4 regions of the Nonomuraea sp. NPDC049684 genome follow, and region 2 is predicted to be linked to each of the others. Evidence: riboswitches for the same ligand, from Rfam matches in the RefSeq annotation. Region 2 holds a riboswitch; each other region holds the start of a gene.

Region 1 (7,082 bases), on a different contig from region 2:
GCTGGCCGTAGTCGGACTGCGGCTGCTGGCCGTAGCCCTGCTGGCCGTACTGGGCCTCCTGGCCGTAGCCCTGCTGACCGGAGGCGGCCTGCTGGCCGTAGCCGGGCTGGGCGTACTGCTGGCCGGAGGACTGCGGCTGCTGGCCGTAGCCCTGCTGCTGACCGTAGTCGGGCTGCGACTGCGGCTGCTGGCCGTACTGGGGCTGCTGGCCGTAGCCCTGCTGACCCGACGCGGCCTGCTGGCCGTACTGGGCGTCCTGGCCGTAGCCCTGCTGACCCGAGCCGGCCTGCTGGCCGTACTGGGCCTCCTGGCCATAGCCCTGCTGACCGGAGGCGGCCTGCTGGCCGTAGCCGGGCTGGGCGTACTGCTGGCCGGAGGGGGGCTGCTGGCCGTAACCCTGCTGGCCGTACTGGGCCTCCTGGCCGTAGCCGGGCTGCGTGTACTGCTGGCCCGAGGACTGCGGCTGCTGACCGTAACCCTGCTGCTGGCCATAGCCCTGCTGGCCCGAGGCGGCCTGCTGGCCGTACTGGGCCTCCTGGCCGTAGCCGGGCTGCGTGTACTGCTGGCCCGAGGACTGCGGCTGCTGACCGTAACCCTGCTGCTGGCCGTAGCCCTGCTGACCCGTGCCGGCCTGCTGGCCGTACTGGGGCTGCTGGCCGTAGCCCTGCTGCTGGCCGTACTGCTGCTGTTGCTGGCCGTACTGCTGTTGCTGGCCATAGCCCTGTTGCTGCTGCTGACCGTATGGGGGCTGGCCGAAGGCATCGTCCGCCCGGTAGCCGACCACAGTCACGTCCGGGTCGGGCTCACCGGGCCGACGGCCGTGGTGCTGCCCGTACTCGGGGTTCTCGCCGGAATCGTCCTGTGGGTACGGCGGCTGTCCGGTGCTCACCGTGTCACCTCGCTTCGAGTGCGCATGTGGCACGTGTCAGGACACATGCCTGTGCTGCCCAACGTATCGACATAGGTATCAACAATCACCTTTCCAAGGGGTCAAGGTCCGCGTCACCCGATGTCAGATGCAGCAGCATGCGGGTGTTGCCAAGGGTGTTCGGTTTGACGTGTTCCAGATCAAGGAACTCCGCCACACCCTCGTCGTACGAGGCCAGCAACTCGGCGTAGACCTCGGGTGAGACCGGTGTGCCCTGGATGGGACGGAAACCGTGCCTCGCGAAGAAGTCGACCTCAAAAGTCAGACAGAATACACGCCGCAGCCCCAGATCCTTCGCCTGCCGGACGAGTGCCGAGACGATCCGCCGCCCGACCCCCAGCCCCCGGCACGCGGGATCGACGGCCACCGTACGGACCTCGGCGAGGTCCTCCCAGAGCACATGGAGCGCGCCGCAGCCGACGACCTCCCCGCTCCGCTCGGCCACCCAGAACTCCTGGACGTCCTCGTACAGCGTGACCGTGGCCTTCTCCAGGAGCCGCGGCCCCGCGCCCGCGTAGGTGTCCACGAGACGCCTGATCGCACGCACGTCGGGCGTGCGCGCACGCCTGACCACGACCGCGGTCTCGGGGACTGCCACTTCGGCCACCTGCTCCATGGCTCTCCAGAGTACAGATCTCATTACGGCTCGGCCCTAAATCCCACGTCTCGGGCATCTCATCACATCCCGTGGTCAGGTGAACACGAGCCGACTTGGAGCTTTCCTCCAGACCTCAGCACCCCGAATGCTGGACAAAAGGTGCAGAAGCCCGCTTCCGTACGGCTACCCACGAGATCACCTTGTGACCCTTCAGTTGTGAAACCTCTACAGACTCGGCAGTTCCGGTTGAGCGTGAACCCGGAGTGCATTAGTGTCCAGCGACGATGTTCTCCGCGTAATGCGCGCGGAAAGACACGCCCAATTCCCGCAAGGGAAGCCGGGGAACCAACGGCGGCGAGCACCTGGCGCCACCACTTGGGGTGAATCCGACCATCTCGGTAGGGCTGCTCCGGCCCGAACCCGTCAGCTAACCCGGCCGGCGTCGATGAGAGGAGCTCGGTTGGTGAAGCGGACGTTCGACCGCTCGGGGACGTCCGGGGGCAGGCACGCCCGCCCCCTGGAGCAGGCCAGGCGCGCACGCCGCCTCGGCGTCATCGGCGTCACCGTCGCCGCGATGCTGTTCGCCGTCCCCGTCGGTTCCGCCGCCGCCGACCCGAAGCCGTCGCTCTCCGAGCTCTCCGACCAGGTGGAGAAGCTGCACGAAGAGATCGAGACGCTGGCCGAGCAGTACAACGAGCAGCGCGAACGGCTGAAGGCCGCCCAGAAGGCCAACGACTCCGCCCAGAAGATCCTGGCCACCAGCGAGTCCGACCTGGCCGCCAGGCGCGCCAGGGCCTCGCTGCTCGCCCAGAACGCCTACATCACCGGCGGCCTGGACAAGGCCCTGGCCTTCGCCCAGTCCGGCGACCCCGAGACCTTCCTCGACCGGGCCGCGACCACGTACGCGCTCGAACAGCAGCAGGGCGAGGAGGTCAACCAGCTCGCCAGGGCCATGGAGGCCGCCGAGCGGGCCAGGGCCGGCGCCAAGACCCGCATCGCCGAGGTGCAGAAGATCGTCACCGATCTGGAGAGCAAGCGCTCGAAGATCACCAAGCTGGTCACCAAGGTCGAGAGCAACCTCTACCGGCGGGCCGTCGGCGAGGCGGGCCGTCCCGGCACCCGGGCCGTACGCGTCAACCTGCCGGTCATCGGCGACGGCAAGGCGGCCCAGGCGGTCAAGTGGGCCCTCACCCAGCAGCTCAAGCCGTACGTGTGGGGCGCCGAAGGGCCGCGCTCCTACGACTGCTCCGGCCTGGTGATGGCCGCCTACCAGCGCGTGGGCATCTCGCTCCCCCACTACACCGGCGACCAGTGGACGGCCGGCACGCACGTCAGCCGCGACCAGCTTCGCCCCGGCGACCTGGTGTTCTTCTACAGCGACCTGCACCACGTCGGCATCTACATCGGCGGCGGCATGATGGTCCACGCCCCGCGTACGGGTGACGTCGTGCGGGTCGCCCCGATCGGCGGACGGCCGTTCGCCGGCGGCGTGCGCATCGCGGACTGACCAGCGCGCCCCTTCACCCAGCGCCACTTCGTCCAGGGCCGCTTCGTCCAGCGGCCCTCCACCCAGCGGCCCTTCGTCCAGCGCCCCCTCGCCGAGCGCCGTTCCGATGAGCGCCGTCAGATGAGCTGGCGGCGGGCCGCCCACGCCACGGCCTCGATCGCCGTGGCCACGCCGATGCGGTCGCAGATGCCCCTCAGCCTGCGTCGTACGGTCCGTCCGCTGATATCCAGCCGCCTGCCGACCCGATCGACGGTCACCCCCCTGGCCAGCTCGGCCAGTAACGCCAAATCCGCGTGGCTCAGCTCAACGCCTTCTGTGAGCACATCCACCGGGAGCCCTCCCCCAACAGCAGAACTCGGACCTTTCAGGCGAAGCAAGCCGCTCGTCTCGGTGAAGGTAAACGCATCGCGGAAAGGTCGTCAAGCGCAACAATCGGCGCCCTTGACCAGTGCTATTGACATGATCGCTTATATGTGACGTACTCCGCATATGTTGGCACGCCGTGGTCCGCTATGAACGGTCCAAACGATCAATTCGGCGGCCCGGTTCCACCTCCGATGAGCGCCACCGACGTGCTGGGTTTTGATCCCTCGGATCCGCAATTTGTGCGCGATCCGTACGTCCGATATCGCGAGCTGCGAGCCGCCGGGCCGATCTTCAGAACGCGCGGCGGGCTGCTCGTCGTGACCACGTACGAGCTGTGCGCGGCCGTGCTGCGCGACCCCGGGTTCGGTCACGGAACGTCCCCGCCCGCGCAGGAAGAGGCAGGTCAGCCCGGCAGGTCGTTCCTGCTCATGGACCCGCCCGATCACACCCGGTTGCGCGCTCTGGTCAGCCGCGCGTTCACGCCGCGCATGGTGGGCCGCCTCAGGCCGCGGATCGAGGCGATCACCGCCGACCTGATCGGGCGGCTGCCGGAGGAGGCGGAGCTGATTTCCGGCTTCGCGTACCCGCTGCCGGTCATGGTGATCAGCGAGATGCTCGGGGTGCCGCCGGAGGACCACGACCGCTTCCGCGGATGGAGCGAGGCCCTTGCCCGCGGACTTGACCCGATGCTGACAGATGCCCTCATGTCGGAAACGGAGCGTTCCAGGAACGAGTTCCGCGACTACTTCCGCCGCCTGATCGCGCTGCGGCGCGAGCGTCCCGGCGAGGACATCCTGAGCGCCCTCGCACACGTCGGGGAGCTCACCGAGGCCGAGTTGCTGGCGACCTGCGTGCTGCTGCTCGTGGCCGGCCATGAGACCACCGTCAACCTCATCGCGAACGGCGTGCTGAACCTGCTGCGGCACGGCCTGCTGCACCGCGCCGCCGAGCGGCCGAGGGAGGTGGTGGAGGAGGTGCTGCGCTTCGATCCGCCGGTCCAGCTCACCTCCAGGATCGCGCTGGAGGACCGCGAGCTGGGCGGGACGCCGGTGCCCGCGGGCTCGGCCGTGCTCGTGCCGATCGGCGCGGCCAATCGCGACCCGGCCGCGTTCGCCGATCCCGACCGGTTCGACCCCGGTCGCGAGCCCGGCCGGCACCTGGCCTTCGGGCTCGGCCTGCACTTCTGCCTGGGGGCGACGCTGGCCAGGATGGAGGGCGAGATCGCGCTGTCGGCGCTGGCCGCGGCGGCGCCGAAGATGGAGGCCGCCGATCCGGAGCCGCCGTACAAGGAGAACGTGGTGCTGCGCGGGCTGGCCCGGCTGCCGGTGCGGCTCAGGCGGTAGCGTCGTAGCGTTCGCGGGCGGCCTCGACGTCCTCGATGTGCTGCTCGGCCCACGCCTTGATGGCGGTGACCAGCGGCATCAGGCTCTGGCCCAGCGGGGTGAGCGCGTAGTCGACGCGCACCGGCACCTGCGGCGTGATCCGGCGTGCCACCAGGCCGTCGCGCTCCAGGCCGCGCAGCGTCTGGGTGAGCATCTTCTGGCTGACCCCCGCGATGTGCCTGGCCAGGTCGCTGTAGCGGCGCTCGCCGGAGGCCAGCGCGCTGAGCACCAGCGTGACCCATTTGTCGCTGAGCCGGTCGAGCAGCTTGCGGGATGGGCATTCGGCGAAGTAGGCGTCGAAGGCGACTCTCGCCTGGTCACGCCGCTGCGCCGCCGTCGTGGTCGCCACGTCTCACTCCTCGCTGTGTGTTACGCACTTCCAGGTGCCTACTTACTGAAAGAGAGTAGCTCTTCCTAGGCTCGCCGGCATGACGAACATGCGTGCACTCATCGGCGGCTCCGGCGCTCCCCGGCTGGTGTCCGCGCCGCTGCCGACGGCGGGGCCCGGCCAGGTGCGGGTCAAGGTGGCCGCGGCCGGGGTCAACCCCTTCGACCTGGCCGTGGCGTCCGGGGCCCTGGTCTCGTACGGGCTGGCCAGGAAGCTCGACTCGTACGGGATCGGCTTCGACGCCGCGGGGACCGTGGACCAGGTCGGCCCGGGCGCCTCCTTCGGCGTGGGAGAGGAGGTGGTGGGGCTCAGCGCGCGGCTGGAGCTGCCGTACAAGGCGCAGGCCGAGTACGTCGTGCTGGACGCCTCGGCGGTGGCCCGCGCCCCGCGCGACGTGAGCCCCGTCCAGGCGGCCACGCTGCCGCTGAACGGGCTCACCGCCTGGCAGGCGCTCGACCGCACCGGCGTCGGGCCGGGCGGCACGCTGCTGGTCACGGGGGCGGCGGGGGCCGTCGGAGGCTACCTGGTGGAGCTGGCCGCCGTGCGCGGCGTCAGGGTGGTGGCCGCCGCCGGCGCCGCGGACGAGGAGCTGGTGCGCGGCTTCGGGGCGGAGTCGTTCGTCCCCCGCGAGGAGGACCTGGCCGAGGCCGTACGGGCGCGGGTGCCCGGCGGCGTGGACGCCGTGGTGGACGCGGCCGTGCTGGGCCTGCCCGCGCTCGACGCCGTACGGGACGGCGGCGCGTTCGTGGCGCTCGCCTCGGGGGTCGCGCCGGTGGCGCTGCGCGGGACGGACGTGGCCACCGTGCTGTTCCGCCCGGACGCCCGGCAGCTCGCGGAGCTGGTCCGCCTGGTCGAGGCCGGACGGCTGACGCTACGGGTGGCCGGGACGTACCCGCTGGAGAAGGCCGCCGACGCCCACGCCCGCCTGGCGGAGGGCGGCCTGCGCGGACGGCTCGTGCTGGTGCCCTGACCGCGAACGCCCTGACCGCCCCGATTGCTCGGACCGGCGTCCCGTGCCTGCGCGGGACGCCGGACCGCGGCTCAGTGGGTGGGCTTGACCAGCGGGAACAGGATGGTCTCGCGGATGTTCTTGCCGGTGAAGGCCATGATCATCCGGTCGATGCCGGCGCCCATGCCACCCGTGGGCGGCATCGCGTACTCAAGGGCCTGCAGGAAGTCCTCGTCGAGCTGCATCGCCTCAAGGTCGCCGCCCGCGGCCAGCAGCGACTGCTCCACCAGCCGGTGACGCTGGTCGATCGGGTCGTTGAGCTCGGAGTAGCCGGTGCCGAGCTCGGTGCCGAACCCGATCAGGTCCCACTTCTCGGTCAGCAGCGGGTTGTCGCGGTGGAGGCGGGCCAGCGGCGAGGTCTCCAGCGGGTAGTCCATGACGAACGTCGGCTGCACGAGCGTGTGCTCGACCAGCGCCTCGAAGAGCTCCTGGACGAGCTTGCCCGACCCCCACTTGGCGTCCCAGTGGACCTCGCGGCGGTCGGCGATCTTCCGCAGCTCCTCAAGGGTGGTCTCGGTGGTGATCTCCTCGCCCACGGCGTCGGACACCAGGTCGTAGAGCCGGATCCGCGGCCACTTCTCCATGCCGAGGTCGATCTCGACGCCGTCGTGCACGACCACGGTGGTGTCCAGGGCGGCCACGACGGCCTTCTGGTACATGCGCTGGGTCAGGTCGGCGATGTCGTTGTAGTCGAGGTAGGTGCCGTAGGCCTCGAGCATGGTGAACTCGGGGTTGTGCGTGGAGTCGGCGCCCTCGTTGCGGAAGTTGCGGTTGATCTCGAAGACCTTCTCGACGCCGCCGACCACCAGCCGCTTGAGGTAGAGCTCGATCGCGATGCGAAGGTAGAGCTCCATGTCGTAGGCGTTGATGTGGGTCTTGAACGGCCGGGCCGTCGCGCCGCCGT
Region 2 (7,082 bases):
CGCGGTACATCACGTTGCCGATCCTGGCGTCGCCCCAGGTCAGGACGTCGGGGCCGGGATCGTCCGGCCAGTGTGAGCCGAGCCAGTCGAAGGCCCGCTCCAGCACGGGGATCGGCCGTGCGCCGTGCGCCCACCGGTAGTAGGCGCGCTGGGCCTCGACGTGCGCGCGCAGGCCGTCCGTGCCGCCGGGGGCGAGCGGGCCGAGCACCGCGACGTCCTGCCCGGTGTACGGCGTCTCGTGCAGCGCCGCCACGAGCCCGACGCTCGCCTCCTGCAGCCGCCGCCGGTCGCCGGGGGAGGCGTCGTGCAGCCAGCCCCCGAACGTGTACGGCATGACGTCCGGCGGCACGTCGCCCTCGGCCCGCTCCATGACGAAGAACGGCGTCCCGAGAGGCGCGGGGTCGGGCTCGAACCAGAGCGGCCTGGGCGCTGGGATCCCAGCTTTCTCCCTGGCCAGCCGCATGACCTCGAACTGGGCCCGCAGATCGTAGGAGGGGAACACCGGAACGGCTTCCTCCGCAGGTGCGAGCCTGGCCACGCACCTGCGGGTCCCGGCGGCCCAGGTGGCGGTGAAGAACAGCGTCTCGCTCGACATGCCGTTGCCGGCGGGCCGCGACAGCTCCGACACCGTGGCGTCCCCGCCGACCCGGCCGCGCAGCCAGCGGGACGCCCGCTCGCGCAGTTCCTCCAGGTCACGCGTGGACGTGCGCATCTGTTCCGTCACCGCTCACCTCCACGCCGGATCGCTGCCCCGGCTCAGTCGTATACCCCCTACCAAGCGCTTGTCTAGGTTCAAGGGACCGTTACGGTCAGGTACGCAAGAGCCGTACCCTTGTCTGAAAGGGCATGTCACGAAGGGACAAGTGGGATGAGTTCAGCGGGTGAAGGCCTGTCTCGCCCGCTTCCCGAGCAGGTGCGCCTCAACGTCGTCGACCTGGCCGCGCAGGTTCTCGGCACGATGCCCGCCGTCTCCGTGCCGCCGCCGCTGCGCGGCATCGCCAAGTTCGACCCGCGCAAGCGCGCCAAACTGGGCAGCGCGCCGATCGCCGCGCAACTGGAGAACGACAAGAAGTTCCGCGAACTGGTCGCGGAGTCCGTCGCCGCCGGCTGGCCCGAGCTGGTCGCCGCGCTGGCCGAGGGCAGCGTGCCGCCCGCCGCCGACCCCGTGCTGGTGGCTGCCGCAGCCTATCTCACCAGGCCGCCCGGCTGGGCGGAGATGATCGAAACCGCCCGCGCCGACCTGGAGCAGTCCGCCGTGGCGGCCGAGGGGTCCGAGCGCGAGGAGGCCGTGACGCGGCTGCGCGAGCAGCTCGCCGCCCAGAAGACCGCCGCCAAGGAGGAGGCCGACCGGCTGCGCGAGCAGATCAAGGCGGCCCGCGCCGAGAACTCCGACCTGCGGCGCAAGCTCCACGACGCCCGCGAGCGGGCCAAGGCCGCCACCCGCCGGGCCGAGGAGATGGAACAGGCCGCCGACGACGCCCGGCACGCCGCCTCCACCGCCGGCAACGCGGGCGAGGCCGAGCTGCGCCGCCTGCGCGAGCGCCTGGCCGACGTGGAGAGGCAGCTCGAAGCCTCCCGCCGGGCCGCCCGCGAGGGCCGCAGCATCGAGGACGCCCGCATCAGGGTGCTGCTCGACGCCCTCCAGGACGCCTCGGCCGGGCTGCGCAGGGAGCTGGCGCTGCCCACCACGATCAGCCGTCCCGCCGACTCGGTCGCGGCCAGCACCGGCGAGCGCCCGGGGGTGCGCGGCGTGCCCGCCCGGGCCCTGGCCGACGACGACCCGCAGCTCCTCGACCAGCTCCTGGCGCTGCCGCAGGTCCACCTGATCATCGACGGCTACAACGTCACGAAGACCGGCTACGGCACGCTCACCCTCGCCGACCAGCGCAACCGGCTGATGACCGGCCTCGGCGGGCTGGTCGCCCAGACCCGGGTCGAGGTGACGGTGATCTTCGACGGCGCCGAGCTCAACGCGCCGGTGCAGGTGGTGGCGCCGCGCGGGGTGCGGGTGCTGTTCAGCGCGCCGGGGGAGATCGCCGACGACCTGATCCGCCAGCTCGTCCGGGCCGAGCCGCCCGGCCGGGCCATCGCCGTCGTCTCCTCCGACCGCGAGGTCGCCGAGTCCGTCCGCCGGATGGGAGCCAGACCGGTTCCGTCCGGTCTGCTGCTGCGCCGGTTGGGCCGCGCATAAGTTACGAATTAGCACTATTGGCGAGACCCCACCCGCCACTTCTGTACTATTTCGCCCCAGGTGTAATCCCTGGGAGGCGACGCTGTGAGGTTTGGCCGGGTGACGGTGGCCGCGGGTCTCGCGATCGGACTGATGACGGTCCCGATGGGTGCGGCGCTCGCTGATCCCAAGCCCACCCTCAAACAGGCCAAGGCCAAGCTGGAGAAGCTGAACGACAAGGCCGACAAGGTCGTCGACCGGTACAACACGGCGACCGAGAACTACAAGAAGGCCAAGGACGCCTACACCAGGCTGAACGACCGCTACAAGCAGAAGCTGCAGACGGTCGCCGACCTCCGTGCCGAGATCATCAGGGTGGCGGTGGACTCGTACAAGCTGGGCGGGGACGTCACCTCGCTGCCCGGCATGGTCGGCGTCAACGACCCCGAGAACCTGCTGGCCGGGCTGGCCATGGCCGGGCAGCTCTCGCGCGAGCGGCTGGAGAAGCTGGCCGCGTTCGACCGCGAGAACAAGGGGCTCAAGGCCGAGCGCGACAACGCCGAGACCGCGCTCGCCGACGCCGACAAGGAGCGGGACGCCGTCCAGCGGGAGCGGGCCGAGGTGCTGAAGCTGGTCGGCCAGCAGAAGAAGCTCCTGGACAAGCTGGGGGCCTACAACCCGGGCAACCCCAACAGCACCGGCATCAAGTACACCGGTCCGGCCTCGGGCAGCGCGGCCGCCGTCCTGGGCTTCGCCTTCGCCCAGGTGGGCAAGCCGTACATCTACGGAGGCACGGGCCCGCGCGGCTACGACTGCTCAGGGCTGACGCAGGCCGCCTGGCGGGCCGCCGGAGTCTCGCTGCCGCGTACGACGTGGCAGCAGTGGGCCTGGGGCGCGAGCCGCAAGGTGGACCTCAAGGACCTCCAGCCGGGGGACCTCATCTTCAGCGAGGGGCTCGGGCACGTCAGCATCTACGCGGGCGGTGGCAAGATCGTCCATGCGCCGCAGACGGGCGACGTCGTCAAGGTCGTCCGCCTCGCCGACTACGGCCGCCCCCTCGTCGGAGCGATCCGCCCCTGAATCCCCTCCGGGGACTGTCCGCGACCGGAATCGCGGGCCGCTTCGGCGTGCCCGCGACCGTTGGGACGAACGGGACAAACGGGGTGAAAGGGCCCTGACAATCGGGTGTGCCGTGAAGTGTGAGAAGGGTCACAAACCGGTAACGGAACCCTCGGCTCCAACAGGGGTTTCACCCTTTACTTACACCTTTATCTGATCTTTACAGGCCGTGTCTCCCTTTGCCAAATCTTGAACCTTCGGCGTAGTTTCTGGCGTCGCGGTCAGCAAGCCATGCGCACCGCGAATCGACATCGGAACCCCGATGCGGACCAGATAAAAATCCAGCGGTCGCCGCCGATATCCCCGTTCAGGCACAACCATCGGGCGGCGACCTGCCGAGTCCGTGCAGCCAGGAGGCACGGAGCCGGGGACCCAAAGATCCCGTAATCCCCCGGGATCAGGGGTGAATCGGCGCGTCATCGCGCCGTAGGGCGACTTCCAGGCCCGAATCCGTCAGCTAACCCGGTAGGCGTTCGTGGAAGACACAAGGAGAAATCCTGTCTACCTCCCTGCATAACCCCCGTCTGTCCCGTCTTGCCCTGAGGGGCGTCGCACTCACGATGACCGTGACGGCCGGAGGTGCGGTTCTCCATGCCGTGCCGGCCGGGGCGCAGACGGTGAGCGAATCGGCCGCCAGGCTCACCGCGGTGTCCAGCACCGCCAAGGCGGCCACCGCAAGGTCGGCCAGGTCGGCGAAGACCGTCAGGTCGGCCAAGGCGGCCAGAGCCGCCCGGCAGACGTCGAAGGCCCGCAGGGCCGTCGCCGTCGCCAGGCACCAGGTCGGCGACCCGTACCGGTACGGGGCCACGGGCCCTGGTGCGTTCGACTGCTCCGGACTCGTCCAGTACGCCTGGAAGAAGGCCGGGGTGCGACTCCCTCGCGTGGCGAGCAGCCAGTTCGCCCGCATCAAGCGCAAGGTCTCCTGGCGCAATCTCAAGCCGGGCGACCTGATGTTCTTCAACGGGCTGGGCCACGTCGGCATGTACGTCGGCCACGGCAAGATGGTCCATTCGCCGCGGACCGGCGAACGGGTGCGCATCGACAAACTGGGCGGATGGCGGAAGTCGTCGTTCGTCGGCGCGGTGCGTCCCGGCGCGTGACAACGGGCCCCGCCCGGACCCTCCCCGGTCCGGGCCGGGGCCTGTCGCATGCCCGGCCCCATGAAGGGGCCGTTCTCGCGCGGGGGCCGGTCTCGTGAAGGGGCGGTCTCGTGCGGGGGCCGGTCTCTTGGAGGGGCAGGGAGGGGCGTGGACCTACTAGCATCGGGCCGTGTCCTCGCAGGTGCGTCCGTCCCTCCGCGGTCCGCGCCGGCTCCTTTCGGTCCTGCTGCTGGCGACGGCGGTTCTCGTGGTCGCCGACGCGCCGCCCGCCGCCGTCCTGCCCGCCGGGGCGCGCGGGTTGTGGAGCGACGGCGGTCGGGTGGCCCGCGGCGCGCGGTCCGTGGTCGTGGGGCACCGCGCCGACCCCGGCCTGCTGGCCGATCTGGCCCGCCGCGCGGACCTCGCAGGACGGCGGGTGTCCGCGGTGCTCGGCCGGCCGGTACGCGCGCTGGTCGTCGTGCCCGACTCCGACGCCGAGGCGGCCCGCCTGGCGAGCACGGGCCCGCTCGACGGCCTGGCCGCGGTGGCCGACGGCGCCAGGGTGATCGTCGTGCCCGGCTCCTTCGCCCGGCTCACCCCCACGGGACGCGACGTCGTCCTCACCCATGAGCTCACCCACGTCGCCGCGGGCACCGACCGGCTGCCCGTCTGGCTGTACGAGGGGTTCGCCGACTACGTGGCCTACCGCGACGCCGGGCTCCCCGCCGGGACGGCCGCCGCCGAACTCGCCGCCGACGTACGGGCAGGGCGGCTGCCGAGCGAGTTGCCCGGACCTGCGGCTTTCGCCCCCACGGCCGCCGATCCCGGACGGCTCGCGCGGGCGTACCAGGAGGCCTGGATGGCGTGTCGCTTCCTCGCAGACCGGTTCGGTGACGGGACCCTGGTACGGCTCTACCGTGATGCCCGCGTGGCCGGCGTCGATCAGGCGCTCGCCTCCGTGGGGCTCACCGCCGAGACGCTGGCGGCACGGTGGCGCGAGTACGTACGACAGCAGCTCGCGTGAAGGGGAGGCAGATGAGCGAGCGGAACGACCCGCCCCGGGAAGGGGACGAGCCCGCCGGAGCGGTCGCCGCAGGGGCCGACGAGCCCGGCACGGCGGTCGCGGCGGCACACGGCGGCGGTGTGGCCATCAGGGACGGCGGCGGCGGCGACCGGCCCGGCGACGGCGCGCCGCAGGAGCCGTCCGGCACCAACCAGCCCCCCGAATCCCCGGGCCACCCCGACGACCCGGACGATCCGGACGCCCGCCCCGACGCGGACGCCGACCCCGACACCGAGGACCCCCGCCACCCCCAGCCCGCAACCCCCGACGACCGCCCCCACGCCACCCGCGCCCCCCAGCCCCCCGCGGACACGGACGACCCCGGAAAAGGCAACGGCAAGGGCAAGGGCAAGGGCAAGGGGCACGGCACGGGCAAGGGCAAGGGCAAGGGGCACGGCAAGGGCAAGGGCGACCCCGCCGCCACCTTCGCCGAGGACGCCGTCCGTCCAGGAACCGGCAAGCTGACGGGAACGGCGGAGCACCTGATCGCCCGCGAACGGCAACGCGCGGAATCCCGCTCCAGGCGCGCAGCCGGCGCCGCCCTCGCCCTGGTCGGCGGCGTGATCCTGGCCGTGGCCGGGTTCACCACCCCCTGGCGGGTCCTGGCGGCGGGCGCGCCCGCCGTCACCGCTGACCCCGCCCGCGACTTCAGCGCCGCCCAGATCGCCAGGGCGCAGGCGTTCGACGCGGCCACCTCCCTGCCCGGCTACATCTCGCTCGGCCTCACGGTCCTGTTCGCCGGGCTGCTGGTCCTGACGCCGTTCGCGGCCAAGGTGCTGGGCGTGCTCAGGGGCCCGTGGTGGGTGCGGGTGGTCCTCGGCGTGGTGGTGCTCACCGCGATCACCGAGGCGCTGCGGTGGCCGCTCGGCATGTGGTTCGAGACGATCCTGCGCGACTACGGCCTGTCCACCCAGGACTGGGCGGGCTGGACCGCCGACCGGCTCAAGAACACCGGCGTCAGCGTGCTGCTGATGGCCGTCATGCTGCTCGCCCTCGTGGCGCTGGCCCGCAAGGTGCGCCGCTGGTGGATCCCGGCCGCCGTGGGCGCGTTCGCGCTCACCCTGGGCGTGTCGTACGTCTACCCGGTGGTGTTCGAGCCGCTGTTCAACGACTTCACCTCCATGCCGCAGGGCTCGCTGCGCTCGGAGCTGCTGGCCATGGCCGAGCGGGACGGCGTCCCGGTCGAGGACGTGCTGGTCGCCGACGCCTCGCGGCGCACGACGGCGCTCAACGCGTACGTGTCGGGCTTCGGGGCCACCCGCCGGATCGTCGTCTACGACACGCTGCTCAAGGCACCGGAGTCGGAGGTCGAGTTGGTGGTCGCGCACGAGCTGGGCCACGCCAAGCACGCCGACGTGCTCGACGGCACGCTGCTCGGCGGCCTGCTGGCGGCCTTCGGGGCGATCGGCCTGTTCCTGCTGGTCGGCCCGCTGCGGCGGCGGACGGGGATCGCCTCGGTGGCCGACCCGCGGGCGGTCGGCGTGCTCATGGGGCTGATGACGCTGGCCTCGCTGGTCTCCGACCCGGCCCAGAACCTGATCACGCGGCACGTCGAGGCGCGGGCCGACGTGCACGCCCTCGACCTGACCAGGGATCCGGCCACGTTCGTCGCGATGCAGAAACGCCTCGCCATAACCAACATTTCCGACTT
Region 3 (7,082 bases), on a different contig from region 2:
GAATGCCGGATCTGGATGGTTCGGGCGTCCTACGACCAGAAGCCGTACCGGCGCTCGCTCATGGGCGTGTACGGCGCCACCGTCCACCCCAGCCCCTCGCCCCTCACCGGCGCGGGCAGCAAGGCGCTGGCCGACGACCCCGCCTCCCCCGGCAGCCTGGGGCTGGCGATCAGCGAGGCGGTCGAGGTGGCCGCCGCGGACCCGCAGGCCCGGTACGCGCTCGGCTCGGTGCTCAACCACGTCCTCCTGCACCAGACGGTGATCGGCGAGGAGGCCCTGGCGCAGCTGCCCGAGCTGCCGGACCTGGTCATCGGCTGCACCGGCGGCGGCTCCAACTTCGCCGGCCTGGCCTTCCCCTTCCTGCGGGAGAAGCTGGCCGGACGGATCGGCACCCGGTTCAGGGCCGTCGAGCCGGCCGCCTGCCCGTCGTTCACCCGCGGCGTGTACGCCTACGACTTCGGCGACACCGCCGGGCTGACGCCGTTGGGCTCAAGATGCACACCCTCGGGCACTCCTTCGTCCCCGACCCGATCCACGCCGGCGGGCTGCGCTATCACGGCATGGCGCCGCTGCTGTCCCACATGTACGAGCTGGGGCTGTTCGAGGCGGTGACGCGTACCCAGAGCGAGTGTTTCGAGGCGGGTGTGCGCTTCGCGCGGACCGAGGGCATCGTCCCGGCCCCCGAGCCCACGCACGCGCTGGCCGAGACCATCGCCGAGGCGCTGCGCTGCAAGGAGAGCGGCGAGGAGAAGGTGATCCTCACCGCGCTGTGCGGGCACGGCCACTTCGACCTGGCCGCCTACGACCGCCACCTGGCCGGCGAGCTGGAGGACTACGCGCTGCCGCAGGAGCGCCTGGACCAGGCGCTCACCGAGCTGCCCGGCTGAGATGACACGGGTGGCCGCGCGAACCGCGGCCACCCGTGTTCAGTTCGCGTTCGGGCGCTTCCTGTGGTTCGCCTTCTTCTTCTTGCGCGCCCTGCCCTTGCGTGCACGTTTCGCCATGGGCTCACCTCCAGCGGTCGGGATCGTGACCTTCAAGGTCTCCCCTGCCCGCGGGTCGCACAAGCGATACGCCGTGACCTAACATTCCTCAACAAAGTCGTGTCATAATTTGGTGGAATCTGTTGGAAGGGGTGGGCGTGCTCGCACAGCAGCGTCAGCAGACGATCCTCGAACGCGTACGCAGCAGCGGCGGCGTCCGGGTGGCCGACCTCGTGCGCGAGCTCGGCGTCTCCGACATGACGATACGCCGCGACCTTGAGGTGCTGGCCGAGCGCGGGCTGCTGGAGAAGGTCCACGGGGGCGCGACGGCCCTCGGCCCCGGCTCGACCGAGGAGCCCGGCTTCACCGCCAAGTCCGCCCGCCAGCAGCAGGAGAAGGAGGCCATCGCGCGGCACGCGGCCACCCTCGTACGGCCGGGCACCGCCGTGGCGCTCTCCGCCGGCACCACCACGTGGGCGCTGGCCCACCACCTGGTCGCGGTGGCCGAGCTGACCGTGATCACCAATTCGATCCCCGTCGCCGAGGTCTTCCACCGCAACCCGCGCGCCGACCGCACGGTCGTGCTGACCGGCGGCGTGCGCACGCCCTCCGACGCGCTCGTCGGCCCCGTGGCCGTGGCGGCCATCCGCCGCCTGCACGTGGACACGCTCTTCCTCGGGGTGCACGGCATGAGCCTGCGCGCCGGGTTCACCACGCCCAACCTGCTGGAGTCGGAGACCGACAGGGAGCTGGTGGCCGCGGCGCACCGGCTGGTGGTCCCCGCCGACCACACCAAATGGAACACGGTCGGCATCAGCACGATCGCCGAGCTGACCGAGGCCGACGTGGTCATCAGCGACGCGGGGCTGCCCGAGGAAGCACGCACCGAGCTGGCCGAACGGGCCGGAGAACTGATCATCGCGGAGGGCACGCCTTGAAGCGCACCATCACCCACCTGGCAGACGGCCGAGAGCTGATCTACTTCGACCGGCGCGACGACGCCGACCGGAGCGCGATCGACCGGCGGCCGCTCGATCCGCGGCCGGTGGCCTCCGAGCTGCGCTACGACCCGCTGACCGAGGAGTGGATCGCGATCGCCGGCCACCGGCAGACGCGGACGTTCCTGCCGCCGGCCGACGAGTGCCCGTTGTGCCCGTCGTCCGCCACGCGGGCGTCGGAGATCCCGGCCCACGACTACGACGTGGTGGTGTTCGAGAACCGCTTCCCCTCTTTCTCCGGAAATTTTGGGACGTACGGGGATGTCGGCGGCCTGAGTGAGGTGCGGCCGGGTGTCGGGCGGTGTGAGGTGGTGTGCTTCACCTCCGACCACTCCTCTTCCTTCTCCAGGCTCTCCAACGCCCAGGTCAGGCTGGTCATGGAGGCGTGGGCCGACCGCACGGCCGAGCTGTCCGGCATCGAGGGCGTCGAGCAGGTGTTCTGCTTCGAGAACCGGGGCGAAGAGATCGGCATCACGCTCCCCCACCCGCACGGCCAGATCTACGCCTACCCCTACGTGACCCCGCGCACCAAGCTCCAGCTCGGGGCCGCCTCGCGGCACACCGGCGGCAACCTGTTCGCCGACGTGCTGGCCGCCGAGCAGGCCGCCGGGACGCGGGTGGTGGCCGCCAACGAGCTCTGGACGGCCTTCGTGCCGGCCGCCGCGCGCTGGCCGTTCGAGGTGCACGTGTATCCGCACCGGCAGGTGCCCGACCTGGCCGCGCTGTCGGAGGAGGAGCGGGCCGCGTTCGCGCCGCTGTACACCTCGGTGCTGCGGGCGCTCGACGCGCTGTTCGGGGTGGCGATGCCGTACATCTCGGCCTGGCACCAGGCGCCGGTGCGGTACGGCCGGGAGCTGGCCTACCTGCACCTTGAGCTGTTCAGCATCAGGCGGGCGCCCGGGAAGCTGAAGTACCTGGCGGGTTCGGAGTCGGCCATGGGGGCCTTCGTCAACGACGTGCTGCCGGAGGAGGCGGCACGCATGTTGCGATCACGAATTGATCACTAATTGGTTTCTCATTAAAGTCGCATGACTCGTGATCTACCACTAATATCCCGTTAGACATCGGCCATAACGGTCGTTGTACGCCTAATCCCGGGCGTGTTGCCCGGGAGCCGGGGACCCATCGCATCCGGGGTGAATCCGCGCAAGTGGTAGGGACTACTCCCGTGCCCGAACCCGTCAGCTAACCCGGCCGGCAGAGGGAGAGGAACTACCACGTGGCGGCTTCGTCCCCCGCGAGTCTCGCCGTCGGTCTCATCACCGCCACCGCCCTGCTCGTCCATCCGGCCGCCGCCTCAGCCTTCGTGCCAAGAACCGCGGCGGCCGCGCCCAAGCCGTCGGAGGCGGAGCTGCGGGCCCAGCTCAAGCAGCTCAACCGCAAGGTCGACAAGCTGATCGAGACGTACAACCTCAAGCGGGTCGAGCTGGCCAAGGCCCAGGAGGCCGCCACCGCGGCCCAGCAGCGGCTCGCCGCCGCCGAGCAGGCGGTGGCCACGGCCGAGCAGCGGGTCGCCGAGATCGCCCGGATGCGCTACCAGAGCCGCGACGCCTCCCTGCCAGGCTTCATGCTGACCCCGGACGGCAACGGCGCGGCCGTGCTCGAACAGCTCACCGCCGAGCAGCAGGCGGTCGTCGACAGCGTGGCCAAGGCCCGCGACGACCAGAAGAAGGCCGCCGCGGCCGCCGCCGCGCTCGCGACGGAGCTGAAGGCGGGCACGGCGGAGGTGGCCGAGCAGCGCGACGACGCCGAGGACGTCATCGACGACATCAAGAAGAAGCTCCAGGACCTCGTGCCGTTCGGGCCGGGCAAGAAGTCCGACGGGAGCTGGGCGCCCGAGCTGCCGTCCGGCTCGGACAACATCACGCCGCGCACCCGGCTGATGCGCGCGCAGGTGCAGAAGAACTTCTCGCTGCCGTACGACGTGGGCTGCTTCCGGTCCGGCTCCAGCGGCGAGCACCCGCTCGGCCGGGCCTGCGACTTCATGATGAGCACGGGCGGCACCATGCCGAGCGCCGACAACAACGCGCTCGGCGACCGGCTGGCCGCCTGGGCGCTGCAGAACAAGGCCAAGCTGGGCGTCAAGTACGTGATCTGGAAGCAGCGCATCAACCAGGGCTCGGGCTGGCGCGCGATGTCCGACCGCGGCAGCATCACCGAGAACCACTACGACCACGTGCACATCTCGATGAACTAGCCGCGGGCTCAGCGGACGCCGGTGAGTTTGTCGGGGTTGGTGACGGAGTAGACGGCGGCGATCCGGTCGCCCTCGGGCGTCAGATCGACGACGACCACGGCCAGCGGCCCGGCGCCGGAGAAGACGAGCGCGCACGGGTCGCCGGCCACCCGCCGGTAGCGCAGGTCCACCGCGCCCGGGGTCAGCGTCGCGGCGACGGACATGAACAGCGCGGCCACCCGGTCCCGGCCGTGGACCGGGTGCAGGCTGGTGGCCGGCCCCTTGCCGCCGCCGTCGGTCCACAGGGTCACCTCCGGCGCCAGCACCTCCAGCAGGGCCCGCAGGTCGCCGCCGAGTGCCGCCGCGGCGAACCGCTCGGTCACCTCGGCGTGGACGCCGGGCTCGGTCCGGTGACGCGGACGGCGGGCATGGACGTGGCGGCGCGCGCGGGCCGCGAGCTGCCGGACCGCCGCCGGCGAGCGCCCGAGGATGCCGGCCGTCTCCGGATGGCTGAAACCGAACACCTCGTGCAGCACGAAGACCGCTCGTTCCAGCGGTGACAGGGTCTCCAGCACGACCAGCACCGCCATCGACAGCGACTCCCCGCCCCCGGCCGCGTCCCCGGCGTTGTCGGGGGCCGTGACCAGCGGTTCCGGCAGCCAGGGGCCGACGTAGGTCTCCTGCCGGCGGCTCAGGTCCGCGCGCCGGGCGAGCGCCTGGTTCACCGCGATCCGCACCAGATAGGCCCGGACGTTCTCCACCGGCCCGGCCTCCGGCCTGCGGTGCCGGGCGGACCAGGCCAGCCACACCTCCTGCAGCACGTCCTCGGTGTCGGCGACGCTGCCGAGCATGTTGTAGACCACGGAGAACAGCAGCTCCCGGTAGCCCAGGAACTGCTCGGTGGCGGCGTCGGCGGGGTGCCGCGGGGTCGGTGTCATGGCGTGCCTCCTCGTCTGTCGCAACCGAAGAGTCCCGACGCGCAGCGATTGTGACATGCGGCCATCAAGCGTGATCTATGCCACTCGTGTCACAGTTCCCGGCCGGTCGCCCCTCTGTGGTGGCGTCACGACTCACAAAGGAGAGCTTCGATGCGTACATTGATCCGCGACGTCAGGGTGTTCGACGGCGAGCACACCATCGCGACGGCCGACGTGGTGATCGAGGACGGTCTGATCGCCGCTGTCGGCGCCGCCGGGGGCCGCCCGGCCGACGCCGAGGTGGACGGCACGGGCAGGACGCTGCTGCCCGGCCTGATCGACGCGCACACCCACGTGTTCGACGGCAGCCTGGCCCAGGCCCTGCGGTACGGGGTCACCACCGAGCTCGACATGTTCTGCCTGCCCCAGATCCTGGCCGGGCAGCGGCGGCTGGCCGCCGAGCACGACGACGTGGCCGACCTGCGCAGCGCCGGCACGCTGGCCACCGCTCCCGGCGGGCACCCGACCCAGTTGCTGGCGGCCCTGGCGGGCACCGTCCTGGACGGGCTGGACGTGACGGCGATCGACTTCGTCTCCGATCCCGCGCAGGCGCCGGCGTTCGTCCGGGCCCGGCTGGCCGAGGGGGCCGACTACCTCAAGATCGTCATCGACGACGGCGCCGTGCACGGGGCCGACCTCCCGGTCATGACGGCGGAGGTCGCCGCCGCCCTGTCCGCGGCGGCGCACGAGGCGGGCCTGCTGGTCATCGCGCACGCGATCACCGCCGCCGAGGTGGGGATCGCGCTCGACGCCGGCGTCGACGGCCTGGCCCACGTGTGGACCGACCTGGCGCCGGACGACCCGGCCTTGGCGCGCCTGGCCGGGCGGGTGCGCGAGCAGGGCGTCTTCGTGGTGACCACGCTGGCCTACTTCGAGGCGATCACGGCCCGGCACGTCGAGACCGCCGACTGCGCCCGGCCCGGCAGCTCCGCCAACGCCGTGGGCGCGCTGCGGGCCCTGCGCCGCGCGGGCGCGCCCCTGCTCGCCGGGACCGACGCCACCCCGTTCGTGCCCGCCCACGGCGCCGGCCTGCACCGCGAGCTGCGGCTGCTCACGCAGGCCGGGCTCACCGCCGAGGAGGCGCTGGCCGCCGCGACCAGCGTGCCCGCCCGGCACTTCGGGCTGGCCGACCGGGGCCGGATCGCGCCCGGCCTGCGCGCGGACCTGCTGCTGGTCGAGGGCGACGCCACCCGGGACGTCACCGCCGTCGCCGACATCGCCGAGGTCTGGCGTCGCGGGGTGCGCCAGAGCCGGTAGGCCCCGCCCGTGGCGCGCCGGCCGGGTCAGCCGAGCGTGAGGGGGTTGACCAGGTCGGCGTAGACCAGCAGACCGGCCATGATGATCAGCACGAACGCCATCGCGTACGTGAGCGGCAGCACCTTGGCGATGTCGACGTAGCGGGGCTCGGGGCGGCGCATGATCTTGGCGTAGCCGCGCTTGACGCCCTCCCACAGGCCGCCGGCGATGTGGCCGCCGTCGAGGGGCAGCAGCGGGATCAGGTTGAACAGGCCGATCGCCAGGTTGAACCCGGCCAGCAGGCTGACGAAGGTGAACAGCTTGCTCTTGTTGGACATGTCGGAGGCCAGGATCTCGCCGCCGAGCCGGCCCGCGCCCACCACGCCGACCGGGCCCTCGGGGTCGCGCTTCTCGCCGGAGAAGGCGGCGTTCCAGACGCCGACCATCTTCGCCGGCAGGTTGACCATCGAGCCCACGACGCGGCCGGTCAGGTCGCTCATGTAGCCCGGCACCTGCCCGATGCTCTGCTGCTCGAAGACCTGGGAGGGCTTGACGCCGAGGAACCCGACGCCCTTGTCGACCTTGCTCTCGTCGGTCAGGCTCGGCATGTCCTGGGCGATGAGGGTGACGTCGAGCGTCATCGGCTTCCCGTCGCGGACGATGCCGAGCTTGACGGGGCCGGCGCCGTGGCCGCGGATCAGGCGGGTGGCGT
Region 4 (7,082 bases), on a different contig from region 2:
ATGCCCGGTCTCGACGGCATCGCGGCCACCCGCGAGCTGGCCGGTCCCGACGTCGCCGACCCCATGGCGGTGGTCGTGATCACCACGTTCGACCTCGACGAGTACGTCTACGCCGCCCTGCGCGCCGGGGCCAGGGGCTTCCTGCTCAAGGACGCCGGCCCGGCGCTGCTGGCCCAGGCGGTGACCGCGGCGGCCGGCGGCGAGGCGCTCATCGCCCCGAGCGTGACCGCGCGCCTGCTGGCCGCGTTCGCCGGAGCCGGGCGTACGGAGGCGCCCGCGCAGCCGGTCGAGGCGCTCACCGGCCGCGAGGAGGACATTCTGCGCGCCGTGGCCCGAGGGCGGACCAACAGCGAGATCGCCCGCGAGCTGCACATCTCGCTCAGCACGGTCAAGAGCCACGTCGCGAGCCTGATGACCAAGCTCGGCGTGCGCAACCGCGTCGAGATCGCCATGTGGGCCTACGAGACCGACCGCGTACGCACCTGACCTCCGCCACCGCCAGGGCCTCCGCGACCCCCAGGGCCTCTGCGACCCTCAGGGCCTCCGCGACCGCCAGGGCCTCCGCGACCGCCACGGACGCGCCGGGGTCCGCGCCCCCGGCGGACGGCCCACTCGGCCACCGCCAGGTTGATCACCCAGCCCGCGCCGACGAGCAGCGCCCGGCCGAGCTCGCCGGGCGGCCCGAAGGCGGCCAGCCCGAACGCCAGGGTGAACGCCTGCGTGCCCGCGCCGAGCCCGATCGCGTACCCGCGGGTCATCCACGCGCGATGCCGGGCCACGTCGCGCCGCCGGATCGCGGCCAGGCCGAGCAGCAGGCAGGCGGCCATGGCCGTCCCGAACAGCAGGCGGAAGGCGGCCAGCAGCGTCCCGTCGCCGGCGGGCAGGTCGGAGAAGAGCGTCAGCCACAAGCCCGACAGCGCCGCGACCAGCCCGCACGCCACCAGCACCCGCCCCGCCGCGCGGTGCCACCCCGGCCGCCGGGCCCGGAACCGGGCCTGAAACTGGAACGCGCCGAGGACGCAGAACACCAGGGACGCCGGGATGTGCAGCAACACCGGCGCCGGCATGGCGAAGAAGCGCGCGTTGTCCGCCGTGACGGGGGCGCCCGCGGCCAGTTCGGTCAGCCGGAGCGCGCCGGCGACCAGGGGGACGACGCTGAGCGCGAGCAGCCCGGCGGGTGCGATCCATCTCATGCCTGAGAGCGTGCCGCCCGCGCCCGCACCCGGTCATCGCGCGGACGGCCGGTCCTGATTCGCACCATCGGCGGGAGGGCGGTCGTACTTTCGGCCATCGAGCCGTCGCCTTTCGACCGTTGAGCGTCCGCGCAGGTCGCGCCCACACTGGCGGCACATCGGCGGCAGCACAAGGGAGAAAAGCGATGAAGGCGTACGTCCTGCGCTCGTTCGGCTCGCCCGACCAGCTCGTCCTGACCGACGTCGAGCGGCCCGTGCCGCGCGACGACGAGGTGCTGGTCCGGGTGCGGGCCACGTCCGTGCAGCCCTACGACTGGCACTACATGCGGGGAGAGCCGTACCTGGCCCGGGTCATGGGCGGCGGGGTCGGGCTGCGCCGGCCTCGCATCGCCGTCCTCGGGGCCGACGTGGCGGGGGAGGTGGAGGCGGCTGGGAAGGACGTCACGCTGTTCCGTCCCGGCGACGAGGTGTACGCGATGTCGCTCGGGGGCGGTTTCGGCGAGTACGTCTGCCTGCGGCAGGGCGAGGTGGCGGCCAAACCGGCGGGCCTGTCGTTCGAGCAGGCGGCGGCGGTGCCGATGGCGGCCAACACCGCGCTGATCGCGCTGCGCGACGAGGGACGCCTCCAGCCGGGCCAGAAAGTGCTGGTCAACGGCGCGTCCGGCGGCGTGGGCACGTTCGCCGTGCAGCTCGCCAAGGCGCTGGGGGCGCACGTCACGGGCGTGTGCAGCGGGCGGAACGCGGACCTGGTGCGCTCGCTCGGCGCGGACGACGTCATCGACCACACCAAGGAGGACTTCGCGGCGTCGGGGCGGCGCTTCGACCTGCTGCTCGACGTGGCGGGCGGACGCCGGCCGGCCGACTGCCGCCGCGTGCTGACCAGGAAGGGCACGTACGTGCTGGTCGGCGGGCCGGCCGGCCGCTGGGTGCAGCCGGCCGGCCACATGTTCGCCGCGCTCGCGTCGGGGCCCTTCGTCCCGCAGCGGATCGTCAGGGCGGACGTCGTCCGCTGCGGGAGCAACAGGGCGAACCTGCTGACGCTGACCGGGCTGATCGAGCGGGGCGCGGTCACCCCGGTCATCGACAGGACCTTCCCCTTCGGCGAGCTCCCGGCGGCCGTCCGCTACCAGGAGGAGGGGCACGCCCCGGGGAAGGTCGTCGTCACAGGGTCGCGGTGAGCATGGCGGGGGCGGGGGCCTTCTGGAGCTGCTTGTAGGCGGCCCAGCGCTTGACGCCCTTGGGGTCGGGGCGTACCGCGCCGACGAAGGCCTGCCTGCGCCATTGCGACAGGCGTTCCTCCTTCACCACGTCGCCGGTGTGGGGGGAGTGGACCATGTAGCCGGGCTTGGAGATCATGCCGACGTGGCCGAGGCCGCTGAAGAACACCAGGTCGCCTGGCTTGAGGTCCTTCCAGGAGATCTTCCTGGAGAAGGCGCCGTACTGCTCCGCGGCGGTTCTGGGGAGCTCGATGCCGGCGTCCTCGTAGGCCCGGAGCATGAGGCCCGAGCAGTCGTAGCCCCGTTCGCTGGCGCCGCCCCACACATACGGGGTGCCGCGCTTGTCCATGGCGTATTCGAGGGCGACCTTCCAGGCCGGTTTCGGCACGTGCCGTTGCTGGACCTGTTTCACCTGGGGGCCGGTGAGGGTGACGGAGGGGGTGGGGGCGGCCGCAGCGGCGGGAGCCGCGGGGGCGGCGGGAGCGACGGGAGCCGCGGGGGCGGCAGGCGCGAGACCTGCGGCGCCCGCTGCCACCGCCACAAGGATGGCGATGCTAGACAGGGGACTGTCCTTCCACGTGGCCGGCCGGGTTAGCTGACGGGCTCGGGCCTGGAAGTAGCCCTACGGCGGTGCTCCTCGGGGGGAGGCGCGGCCGATTCGCCCCGGGGGGAAAGGTGGGTCCCCGGCTCCACGCAGCGGCTGCGTGGATTAGGCTCGTCGGACTCTAACGAAACGGTCAAAAGGTCGCAATCCCCCCAAAACGGATTGTCCGGTTGTTGAGATGATGTGTTCGTCAGCCGAGACGAGCCGGTAAGGTACCGCCCATGGAGTCGCGTAACATCCGCCTGGCCGTCATCCCCGGGGATGGCATCGGCGCCGAGGTCGTAGCCGAAGGGCTCAAGGTCCTGGAGGCCGTGGGCACGAAGATCGAGCCCACCCACTACGACCTGGGCGCAGCCCGCTACCACCGCACCGGCGAGACGCTGCCCGACGCGGTGCTCGAAGAGCTGCGCGGCTACGACGCGATCCTGCTCGGCGCCGTGGGCGACCCCAGCGTGCCGCCCGGCATCCTGGAGCGCGACCTGCTGCTCAAGCTCCGGTTCGAGTTCGACCACTACGTCAACCTGCGGCCGGTCAAGCTGTTCCCCGGCGTCGAGACCGCGCTGGCCGGCGCCACCGCCGAGCACATCGACATGGTCGTCGTCCGCGAGGGCACCGAGGGCCTCTACGCGGGCACCGGCGGCGTCATGCGCCGCGGCACGCCGCACGAGATCGCCACCCAGGAGTCGCTGAACACCGCCCACGGCGTCGAGCGCGTCGTGCGGTACGCCTTCCAGAAGGCTCAGTCGCGGCCCCGCAAGAAGCTCACGCTCGTCCACAAGACGAACGTGCTCACCTTCGCCGGCGACCTCTGGCAGCGCACGGTCAACCGCGTGGCCGCGGAGTTCCCCGACGTCACCACCGACTACAGCCACATCGACGCGGCCTCGATGTTCTTCGTCACCCAGCCCGAGCGCTTCGACGTGATCGTCACCGACAACCTGTTCGGCGACATCATCACCGACCTCGGCGCCGCGATCGCCGGCGGCATCGGCCTGGCGGCCAGCGGCAACATCAACCCCGAGCGCACCTCGCCGAGCATGTTCGAGCCGGTGCACGGCAGCGCGCCCGACATCGCCGGTCAGGGCAAGGCCGACCCGACCGCCACCATCCTGTCCGTGGGCATGCTCCTCGACCACCTCGGCCTGCACGCCGAGGCCGCCAAGGTCGAGCAGGCCGTGGCCGCCGACATCGCCGAGCGGGTGAGCGGCCGCGCCGGCCGCTCGACCAGCGAGATCGGCGACGACATCGCCGCGCGAGTAGCCGGCTAGGACCGCCTAGCCCCGCACGCGCCTGGCGGTCCGAACGCGGACTGCCAGGCGCTTTTTCGCGTTCGCGGAAGGCGCCTCCCGGCGATCACCAGGGGCGTTCTCTCGCGATCATCGGATCGAACCACCCCAACTGCCTCTTGCTATCCCAAATCGCGAGACACTAGGAAGTACGAATACTGCTCGCGGGCAGTAGCTACCAGAATCAGCTTTCGAAGTCGCAGATTCGTAGAGAGAAGGACCGCCGTCATGACCATCGCTCAGAAGCTCAGCTTCGACGTGCAGCATTCCGACCACGCTCGCACCGCGGCCGAGCGGGAGCAGGTACTGGCGAACCCCGGGTTCGGGCAGGTCTTCACCGACCACATGATCTCGATCGACTACACCGACGGCCAGGGCTGGCACGACGCCAGGCTCATGCCGTACGGGCCGCTCTCGCTCGACCCCGCGACCTCGGTCTTCCACTATGCGCAGGAGCTGTTCGAGGGCCTGAAGGCGTACCGGCAGATCTCCGGCTCGATCGCGACCTTCCGCCCGTACGCGAACGCCGCCCGCTTCAACCGCTCGGCCGAGCGCATGGCGATGCCCGAACTGCCGGAGGAGGCGTTCGTGGAGTCGCTGGAGCTGCTGGTCTCGGCCGACAAGGAGTGGGTGCCGACCACCGAGGGCCACAGCCTCTACCTGCGCCCGTTCATGTTCGCCACGCAGGCCGGGCTCGGCGTCAACTACCCGTCGAAGACCTACAAGTACATGGTGATCGCCTCGCCGGCGGCCTCGTACTTCAGCGGCGGCATCAAGCCCGTCTCGGTCTGGCTGTCCACCGAGTACACGCGCGCCGCGCCCGGCGGCACCGGCTTCGCCAAGTGCGGCGGCAACTACGCCGCCGCCTTCGTCGCCCAGCGCCAGGCCGTCGACAACGGCTGCGACCAGGTCGTCTGGCTCGACGCCCACAAGCACGAGTACGTCGAGGAGATGGGCGGGATGAACCTGTTCTTCGTCTTCGGCAACAAGCTCGTCACCCCGGCGCTCACCGGCACCCTGCTGCCCGGCATCACCCGGGAGTCGATCCTGGAGATGGCCGGCGACCTCGGCCTGGAGACCGAGGAGCGGCTGATCTCGGTGGACGAGTGGGAGTCCGCCTGCGCCTCCGGCGAGCTGACCGAGGTGTTCGCGTGCGGCACCGCCGCCGTGGTCACGCCGGTGGGCTCGGTCAGGGGCGACGACCGCTCCTGGACCATCGCCGACGGCACCCCCGGCCCGGTGACGATGCGGGTGCGCGAGGAGCTCGTCGGCATCCAGTACGGCGCCCGTCCCGACACCCGCAACTGGATCCACAAGATCGGCTAGAGCCGCGCGGACGGCCGGCGTTCAGGCGCCGGCCTCCGTCAGGGCCGCGGTGTCGACGTGCAGGTTCCACGGGTCGGGCAGGAACACCGGCTCGCCCAGGGAGACGACGCTCTCGCTGCGGTAGCGCCGCCCGCCCGGCCCGCCGAACAGCGTCACCAGCCGCTGGAACGGGTCGATCACCAGGTAGAGCGGCACCCCGCCGCGCGCGTAACCGCCCGTCTTGACGAAGTGCACGTCGTAGGTCGTGGCCACCGAGACGACGTCCACGAGCAGGATCGTCGAGGCGCCGTGGACGGCGTGCTCCTCGTGCAGCCGCGGCCGGCGCGGGACCACGGCCAGGTCGGGCACGTAGAGATCGTGGCCGGGGCCCAGGTAGACGGTGATGTTCGGCCAGATCTCCCAGCCCCGGACCGCCGCCGCGGCGGCGAGCTGGAACAACGTCCGGGACAGGATCGTGTTGTGCTGCCAGGTGCCCGGCTCGTTCACCACGATCCGGCCCTGGACCGTCTCGATGCGGAACTCGGGGAACAGTTCGCGCACGGTGCGGTAGCGCTCTTCCAGGGGCCTGACCATGCCGCCGTCCTCATGCTTTCCCGGGGGGTTTCCAAAGGATCACTCAGAGTAACGGCGGCGGCGTCCCGCGATCTAGTGGTTCTTCCTGATCATCGTGATCCCGTCGGCGACCGGCAGCATGACCACGCTCACCCGCGGGTCCTCGATCACCAGGTCGTTGAACTCGCGGATCTGCACCGTCGTCGGCTCGGAGTGCGCCGGGTCGGCCACGTGCCCGCTGCGCAGCGTGTTGTCGGCCAGCAGCAGGCCGCCCGGCCGCAGCCGCTCGACCAGCAACTCGTAGTAACCGGGGTAGTTGCCCTTGTCGGCGTCGAGGAAGGCCAGGTCGATGCGCTCGTCGAAGGCGGCCAGCGTCTCCAGGGCGGGCCCGATCGTCAGCGAGACGCGGTCGCTCACGCCCGCCCGCTCCCAGTAGCGCCGGGCGATCGACGTAGCGCCGGGCGATCGACGTCCACTCCTCGCTCACGTCGAAGCAGTGCAGCCGCCCGCCGGACAATCCCCGCGCGATGCACACCGACGAGTAGCCGGTGAACGTGCCCACCTCGACCGCCACGGCCGGGGCCGCGAGCTGGGTCAGCATGGTCAGGAACCGGCCCTGGTCGGCGGAGATCTGCATCCTGGCGGCGTCGCCCGTCGCCTCGGCGGTCTCCCGTGCCAGCTCGTCGAGCAGGGGGTCGGGCGGGGTGGAGTGGTCGAGGATGTACCGGCCCACCGCGGGGTCGAGGAGGTTCGCCTTCATGAAGGTCATTCTCCCCTCACGGCGTTCTCCCATCGTCATCAGGTACCAATGAGGGAGCCGCGCCGGTCCTGTTCAGGGTGGCCGTCCGGAGAGTGGTTCTGTCGTTGGTAGGGTCTGCGCGATCGGTGAGCGGGAAGTGGGCGG

What was found. Region 2 has a riboswitch for cyclic di-AMP ahead of ACIBST_RS12140 (C40 family peptidase). Riboswitches for the same ligand answer to the same signal wherever they lie in the genome.
Region 1: another riboswitch for cyclic di-AMP. It lies ahead of ACIBST_RS38640 (NlpC/P60 family protein); the one in region 2 lies ahead of ACIBST_RS12140 (C40 family peptidase).
Region 3: another riboswitch for cyclic di-AMP. It lies ahead of ACIBST_RS43815 (coiled-coil domain-containing protein); the one in region 2 lies ahead of ACIBST_RS12140 (C40 family peptidase).
Region 4: another riboswitch for cyclic di-AMP. It lies ahead of ACIBST_RS16750 (C40 family peptidase); the one in region 2 lies ahead of ACIBST_RS12140 (C40 family peptidase).

Annotation. Positions count from the first base shown of each region.
Region 1 covers NZ_JBITLO010000016.1:58,710-65,791, reverse strand. The annotation lists gene ACIBST_RS38650 (RDD family protein) at 1-889, opposite strand, end outside; gene ACIBST_RS38645 (amino-acid N-acetyltransferase) at 975-1,544, opposite strand; cyclic di-AMP (ydaO/yuaA leader) riboswitch at 1,832-1,983, shown strand; gene ACIBST_RS38640 (NlpC/P60 family protein) at 1,990-3,033, shown strand; gene ACIBST_RS38635 (LuxR C-terminal-related transcriptional regulator) at 3,150-3,362, opposite strand; gene ACIBST_RS38630 (cytochrome P450) at 3,639-4,742, shown strand; gene ACIBST_RS38625 (winged helix-turn-helix transcriptional regulator) at 4,732-5,130, opposite strand; gene ACIBST_RS38620 (NADP-dependent oxidoreductase) at 5,210-6,139, shown strand; gene lysX (bifunctional lysylphosphatidylglycerol synthetase/lysine--tRNA ligase LysX) at 6,211-7,082, opposite strand, start outside.
Region 2 covers NZ_JBITLO010000003.1:395,355-402,436, forward strand. The annotation lists gene ACIBST_RS12125 (phosphotransferase family protein) at 1-724, opposite strand, end outside; gene ACIBST_RS12130 (NYN domain-containing protein) at 869-2,191, shown strand; gene ACIBST_RS12135 (NlpC/P60 family protein) at 2,324-3,250, shown strand; cyclic di-AMP (ydaO/yuaA leader) riboswitch at 3,613-3,776, shown strand; gene ACIBST_RS12140 (C40 family peptidase) at 3,907-4,389, shown strand; gene ACIBST_RS12145 (hypothetical protein) at 4,559-5,392, shown strand; gene ACIBST_RS12150 (M48 family metallopeptidase) at 5,404-7,082, shown strand, end outside.
Region 3 covers NZ_JBITLO010000021.1:157,874-164,955, reverse strand. The annotation lists gene ACIBST_RS43840 (TrpB-like pyridoxal phosphate-dependent enzyme) at 1-612, shown strand, start outside; gene ACIBST_RS43835 (hypothetical protein) at 561-887, shown strand; gene ACIBST_RS43830 (50S ribosomal protein bL37) at 927-1,004, opposite strand; gene ACIBST_RS43825 (DeoR/GlpR family DNA-binding transcription regulator) at 1,142-1,921, shown strand; gene galT (galactose-1-phosphate uridylyltransferase) at 1,918-2,988, shown strand; cyclic di-AMP (ydaO/yuaA leader) riboswitch at 3,057-3,195, shown strand; gene ACIBST_RS43815 (coiled-coil domain-containing protein) at 3,201-4,178, shown strand; gene sigJ (RNA polymerase sigma factor SigJ) at 4,187-5,095, opposite strand; gene ACIBST_RS43805 (amidohydrolase family protein) at 5,246-6,391, shown strand; gene ACIBST_RS43800 (M50 family metallopeptidase) at 6,418-7,082, opposite strand, start outside.
Region 4 covers NZ_JBITLO010000004.1:574,479-581,560, reverse strand. The annotation lists gene ACIBST_RS16765 (response regulator) at 1-486, shown strand, start outside; gene ACIBST_RS16760 (DUF2306 domain-containing protein) at 459-1,193, opposite strand; gene ACIBST_RS16755 (NAD(P)-dependent alcohol dehydrogenase) at 1,379-2,371, shown strand; gene ACIBST_RS16750 (C40 family peptidase) at 2,355-2,945, opposite strand; cyclic di-AMP (ydaO/yuaA leader) riboswitch at 2,976-3,136, opposite strand; gene ACIBST_RS16745 (3-isopropylmalate dehydrogenase) at 3,236-4,282, shown strand; gene ACIBST_RS16740 (branched-chain amino acid aminotransferase) at 4,529-5,626, shown strand; gene ACIBST_RS16735 (Uma2 family endonuclease) at 5,648-6,199, opposite strand; partial or broken gene ACIBST_RS16730 (O-methyltransferase) at 6,272-6,938, opposite strand.